Linked DNA regions of Asanoa ferruginea. The protein of the gene in region 2 interacts with the protein of the main gene of each other region in a pairwise test. Links are inferred from orthologs where the notes say so. Each region holds a gene or a part of one and is shown on either strand. Other genes may lie near its edges.

The links. Proteins that work in one complex are often made in the same cells at the same time.
Region 1: the proteins of aceE (region 2) and nth interact in binary tests that used the Escherichia coli proteins (3 or more experiments, as listed by UniProt). The link is inferred for Asanoa ferruginea from one-to-one orthologs.

Annotation. Positions count from the first base shown.
Region 1 is NZ_QUMQ01000001.1:2,674,230-2,677,099, reverse strand. The notes cover bases 2-2,801. They hold nth (endonuclease III), read right to left. Parts: upstream 1,865-2,801; coding sequence 1,139-1,864; downstream 2-1,138. Other genes in these bases: DFJ67_RS12730 (Crp/Fnr family transcriptional regulator), read right to left, coding at 1,993-2,670; DFJ67_RS42655 (hypothetical protein), read right to left, coding at 692-928; DFJ67_RS42660 (TlpA family protein disulfide reductase), read right to left, coding at 348-710; DFJ67_RS12745 (NUDIX hydrolase), read right to left, coding at 2-214. Also shown: more of DFJ67_RS12745, read right to left, coding at 1-1; DFJ67_RS12725 (adenosylcobinamide amidohydrolase), read left to right, coding at 2,819-2,870. UniProt on the Escherichia coli protein: DNA repair enzyme that has both DNA N-glycosylase activity and AP-lyase activity. The DNA N-glycosylase activity releases various damaged pyrimidines from DNA by cleaving the N-glycosidic bond, leaving an AP (apurinic/apyrimidinic) site.
Region 2 is NZ_QUMQ01000001.1:9,008,438-9,011,765, reverse strand. What follows is about bases 66-3,323. They hold aceE (pyruvate dehydrogenase (acetyl-transferring), homodimeric type), read right to left. Parts: upstream 3,017-3,323; coding sequence 266-3,016; downstream 66-265. Other genes in these bases: DFJ67_RS41860 (YjbQ family protein), read right to left, coding at 3,170-3,323; DFJ67_RS41870 (pectate lyase family protein), read left to right, coding at 66-205. In the rest of the region: more of DFJ67_RS41870, read left to right, coding at 1-65; more of DFJ67_RS41860, read right to left, coding at 3,324-3,328. UniProt on the Escherichia coli protein: Component of the pyruvate dehydrogenase (PDH) complex, that catalyzes the overall conversion of pyruvate to acetyl-CoA and CO(2).

The sequences.
Region 1 (2,870 bases), 6.3 Mb from region 2 along the record:
CGCCGGGGAACGCTGGCTGGCCCGCGTGGTTGCGCAGCGTCGCGGCGCGTTGCAGCACCAGGATGTCGGGGCCGCCGTCGGATTCCTCGCCCAGCAGGACCAGGACGGCGCTGTCTCGGCCGCCTCGCTCTGGGGTCGGTACCCGGGTGAAGTCTTCGGCTCGCGAGCCGTGCAGGCGGCTCAGCAGCGGCGAGAACCAGTCGGGCAGGGCCAGGTCGCCGCCTCCCGGGGTGCGGCGGCGGGCGCCTACGCCGTCGGGGAGGGCCGCGTTGACGCCCGGGAACAGCCGCGAACCGTCTGACGGTGCGGCCCCGTTTTCCCAGATCCCGTCAGTTTCGGGCTGTCCCTCAGCCAACCGGGACCGCCACCCCGAGGTGTTGCTTCACCAGGTTGGACAAGGTCGCCTCGTCTAGCCGGGTGCCGTTGTAGAGATAAGCCACCTTGCCCGTCGAGTCGACGAACAGCGTGACCGGGATGCCGGCCTGCTTCAGTGCGATGCGCACCTGCTCGCCCTGGTCGAAGACGCTCGGGTAGGTCAGGCCGAACTCGGTGACCATGTCCTCCGCGTCGGAGCGGAGGTCGCGCGTGTCGACGCCGAGGAAGTGGACCAAGCCGTCGGTGCGTTGGGCGACCGCGTTGATCGCCGGCAACTCGTCACGGCATGGCTCGCACCAGGAGCCCCAAAGGTTGATCACCGCAGGGCCGCGCACGTCAGCGAGCCGCAGGTTGCCACCGCCGAAACAGGACAGCTCCGCGGCCGGCAACACGAATTCGGCCGCGCCAGCGCCAGCACCGCCAGAACCCGCACCGCCAGAACCCGCACCGCCAGAACCCGCACCGCCAGAACCGGCACCGCCAGAACCGGCACCGCCAGAACCGGCACCGCCAGAACCGGCACCGCCAGAACCGGCACCGCCAGAACCGGCACCGCCGGCACCGCCAGCAGGAGCGCCAGCGGCCTCCTTCGGCGACGACGTCAGCGCCCGGCAGTCGGCGAACGACGTCGACGGGGCCCCGGCCGAGCCCGCGGGTGTGCCGGCCCCCGACGAGGATGACGACGACCTGTTGGAACACGACCGCACGCCAACCCCGGCCAACAGCCCCACGACGAGGATGACGACCAGCGGCAGGTAGCGCCTCACGGGACGTCCGCCGTCAAGGCCTGCTGCGGCACCACGGACGGGTCGACGCCGACCGCCTCGGCCAGCTCAGCGGCCCGCGGCCCCTTGAGCAGCTTGGCCGCCTGCACCGGGTCGGTCGGGCCCGTGCCGTAGGAAGGACAGAGCGACGCCAGCGTGCACGCCCCGCAGGCCGGCTTGCGGGCGTGGCACACCCGTCGGCCGTGGAAGATCACGCGGTGGGAGAGCATTGTCCAGTCGCGCTTTTCGAACATCGCGCCGATCGCGTGCTCGATTTTGACCGGGTCGGTTTCGGCCGTCCAGCGCCAGCGGCCGACCAGGCGCTGGAAGTGGGTGTCCACCGTGATGCCTGGGACGTCGAACGCGTTGCCGAGGATGACGTTGGCCGTCTTGCGGCCGATGCCGGGCAGGCTGACCAGGTCGGCCAGGTTTCCCGGCACCTGGCCGTCGAAGCGCTCGACGAGCTGTTGGCCCAGCTTGATCAGCGAGTCGGTCTTGTTGCGGAAGAAACCGGTCGGCTTGAGCGTGACCTCTAGCTCGGCCCGGTCGGCCCCGGCGTAGTCGGCCGCCGTCGGGTATTGCTTGAAGACCTTGGGCGTGACCTCGTTGACCTTCTTGTCGGTGGCCTGCGCCGACAAGATGGTGGCCACCGCCAGCTCGAGCGGCGTGGTGAAGTCGAGCTCGCAATGGGCGTCGGGGTGGGTCTCGGCGAGGATCCGGCCCATCCGGCGCGCCCGACGCTTGCGGCCGAGGTCGGTCTCCGCGTCAAAGGCGGCTGTCTTACTCACGTGCCAAAGACTATTCCGCACCTATGACAAGCCGACGCCGGCACAACAGCGATCAAGCAAAGACCTCAGACCCGAGCCCGCCGAGCCAGGCGCTCCGGATCCAGGATGATGATCGACTTGCCGTCGAGGCGCAGCCAGCCGCGGCTCGCGAAGTCGGCCAGCGCCTTGTTGACCGTCTCGCGGGAGGCGCCGACGAGCTGGGCGATCTCCTCCTGCGTCAGGTCGTGGGTCACCCGCAGCACGCCGCCGTCGCGGGTGCCGAAGCGGCCGGCCATCTGGAGCAGGTTTTTGGCCACGCGGCCGGGCACGTCGGTGAAGATCAGGTCGGCCAGCGCGTCGTTGGTGCGGCGCAGGCGGCGCGCCAGGACGCGGAGCAACTGCTCGGCGATCTCCGGGCGGTTGTTGAGCCACGGGCGCAGCGCCTGCTTGCGGAGGCGGGCCAGGCGGGTGTCGGTCACCGCGGTGGCCGTCGCCGTGCGCGGGCCGGGGTCGAACAGGGAGAGCTCGCCAACCATGTCGGACGGGCCCATCACGGCGATCAGGTTCTGCCGGCCGTCGGCGGCGCGGCGCCCAACCTTGATCTTGCCGCTGAGCACGATGTAAAGGCTGTCGCCTGGTTCGCCCTCGTTGAAGACGATCTCGCCCTTACGGGCCTCGATGGTCTCCATGTCCTTGGCGAGCGCCTCGGCCGCCTCCGGGTCAACACCCTGGAAGATGCCGCTACGGGCCAGAACCTCATCCATCGCGCACCTCATCAGTTCCACGAAAGGCGCGGAAGCCGCGCGCAGTCAGTCTAGGCGTACGCGTCGGCGAGCCGGCCCGGCAACCCCCGGATCGTGATCAGTCCATGTGCTGGACCGATCCGGTTGCCACCTGCCCTATCGTCTGCGCGTGCCGTTCAAGCCCATTCTTACCGCGCGTCCGGAGGACGGCGAAAGTATCC
Region 2 (3,328 bases):
GATCAACATCCGGGAGGCCTCCGGCGCGACGGGCGCGATCGGCAACTGGCGGGTGCTGAACGGCGACACGGGCGCGGTGCTGGCCACCGGCAGCCGGGCCGGGGTCATCACCTTCGCGCGCACGTCGGCGAAGAAGATCACCTTCGACATCACCAGCTCGACCGCCACCCCAAGGGTCGCCGAGTTCGAGACCTACGCCAGCTGACCGGGAACGGAAAGGGCGCCTCGCAAGCAGAAGCGGGGCGCCCTTTTCGAACGAACAGACCTACGAGTCGCCGCCGGTCTCGCCCACGGGTGCGGCGTTGACGTCGTCGATCGCGTACTTGCGGGCCGCCTCGACCGGGATCGCCGGGGCGATCTCGCCGCGGAGGGCCAGCTGCCGCAGGGTCGCCACGGCCACCGACTCGGCGTCGACGTGGAAGTGGCGGCGCAGGGCGTGCCGGGTGTCGGACAGGCCGAAGCCGTCGGTGCCCAGCGACGTGTAGTCGCCCGGGACCCAGCGCGAGATCAGGTCGGGCACCGCGCGCATGAAGTCGCTGACCGCGACCACCGGGCCGTCGGCACCCGCCAGCTTGCGGCGGATGTAGGGGACCCGCGGCTCGCTGCCCGGGTGCATCAGGTTGTATTCCTCGGTCTGCACCGCGTCGCGGCGTAGCTCGGTCCACGACGTGACCGACCAGACGTCGGCCGCGACGCCCCAGTCCTGGGCCAGCAGCTGCTGTGCCTTGAGCGCCCACTGCATGGCCGTGCCTGACGCCAGGACGTTGGCCTTGATGCCGCCGCCCTCGACCGCCGGTGCGGGCGAGTAGCGGTAGATGCCCTTCAGCAGGCCTTCCACGTCGACGTCGACCGGCTCGGCGGGCTGGAGGATCGGCTCGTTGTAGAGGGTGAGGTAGTAGAAGACGTTCTCCGGGTCCTCGCCGTACATCCGGTGCAGGCCGCGCTCGACGATGTGCGCGATCTCGAACGCGAACGCCGGGTCCCAGCCGACGACGGCCGGGTTGGTGGCCGCGAGCAGGTGGGAGTGGCCGTCTTCGTGCTGGAGGCCCTCTCCGTTCAAAGTCGTCCTGCCAGCCGTGGCGCCGAGCACGAAGCCCCGCGTCATCTGGTCGGCCGCGGCCCAGAAGCCGTCGCCGGTGCGCTGGAAGCCGAACATCGAATAGAAGATGTAGAGCGGGATCATCGGCTCGCCATGCGTGGCGTAAGAAGACCCGGCCGCGGTGAACGAGGCCACCGAACCCGCCTCGTTGATGCCCTCGTGCAGGATCTGCCCGCCGAGCGCCTCCTTGTAGGACAGGAACAGCTCCCGGTCGACCGGGGTGTAGTTCTGCCCGTGCGGCGAGTAGATCTTCTTCGTCGGGAACAGCGAGTCCATGCCGAAGGTGCGGGCCTCGTCCGGGATGATCGGCACCCACCGGTCACCGAACGCGCGGTCCTTCATGATGTCCTTGAGCAGGCGTACGAAGGCCATGGTGGTGGCGATCTTCTGCTTGCCGGAACCCCGCTTGACGTCGCCGAACCGCTCGCTGCCCGGGATCTGGAGCGGGATCACCTTGGTGTTGCGCGACGGCAGGTAACCGCCCAGCGCGCGCCGCCGCTCGTGCAGGTATTCCATCTCGTCGGACTTGTCCTCCGGCCGGATGTAAGGCGGCAGGTAGGGGTTGTCCTCGAGCTGCTTGTCAGAGATATCCAGGTAGAGGCGGTCGCGGAACGTCTTCAGGTCGTCGAGCGTCAGCTTCTTCATCTGGTGGGTCGCGTTGCGGCCCTCGAACGACGAGCCCAGGGTCCAGCCCTTGATCGTCTTCGCCAGGATGACCGTCGGCTGGCCGGTGTGCTCCGTCGCCGCCTTGTAGGCCGCGTAGATCTTCCGGTAGTCGTGCCCGCCGCGCTTGAGGTTCCAGATCTCGTCGTCGGAGAAGTTCTCGACCATCTTGCGGGTCCGCGGGTCACGACCGAAGAAGTGCTCGCGGACGTACGCGCCGGACTCGGCCTTGTAGGTCTGGTAGTCGCCGTCGGGCGTGCTGTTCATCAGGTTGACCAGCGCGCCGTCGGAGTCGGCGGCCAGCAGCGGGTCCCACTCGCGGCCCCAGACGACCTTGATGACGTTCCAGCCGGCGCCGCGGAAGTAGGACTCCAGCTCCTGGATGACCTTGCCGTTGCCGCGGACCGGGCCGTCGAGGCGCTGCAGGTTGCAGTTGATCACGAAGGTCAGGTTGTCGAGCTCTTCGCGGGCCGCCAGGCCGATCGCGCCGAGCGACTCCGGCTCGTCCATCTCGCCGTCGCCGAGGAACGCCCATACGTGCTGGTCGGACGTGTCCTTGATGCCCCGGTGCTGGAGGTAGCGGTTGAACCGGGCCTGGTAGATCGCGTTGAGCCCGCCGAGGCCCATCGAGACCGTCGGGAACTCCCAGAAGTCGGGCATGAGCCGCGGGTGCGGGTAGGACGGCAGGCCGCCGCCGAGCCCGGCGTGCGAGAGCTCCTGGCGGAAGCCGTCGAGGCGCTCCTCGGAGAGGCGACCCTCCATGAACGCGCGGGCGTACATGCCCGGGGACGCGTGGCCCTGGTAGTAGATCTGGTCGCCACCGCCGGGGTGGTTGCGGCCGCGGAAGAAGTGGTTGAAGCCGACCTCGTAGAGCGCCGCGGCGCTGGCGTAGGTCGAGATGTGCCCGCCGACGCCGATCTCGGGGCGCTGCGCGCGGTGCACCAGCATCGCGGCGTTCCACCGGATGTAGGCGCGGATCCGCCGCTCGACGAACTCGTCACCGGGGAACCAGGGCTCTCGCTCCGGCGGAATCGTGTTGATGTAGTCGGTGGTGGTCAGCGGGGGGACGCCGATATTGCGCTCGCGCGCCCGCTCCAGCAACCGCAACATCACATATCGGGCGCGCTTGGCGCCGCCCGCGTCGATGACTCCGTCGAGAGACTCGACCCATTCGGCGGTTTCCTCAGGGTCGATGTCCGGAAGCTGGCTCGGCAGGCCGTCACTGATCACCGGGCGCTTGCGTTCCGTAGCCACAGGCATTCCTCAGATTGTGGGGACGACTGACATTTCGGAGCCAAGTGTCCCGGGTGTGGGATTCGTCTCCAACGCCATCCTGCCCCGTTTCACGCCCTGGCGTCACGTCGCGTACTACAGACGCGACACTCGACACAGCTACTGTCCGGTAACTCACCCCGGAAGGAACGAAAACCGGACCTGACGGACAGCGTTGTCACCGTTGGTGTCGACCAGGCAGATGGACTGCCAGGTGCCCAGGGCCAACCGACCACCAAGAACCGGGATCGACGCGTACGGGGCGACGAAGGCCGGAACCACGTGGTCACGGCC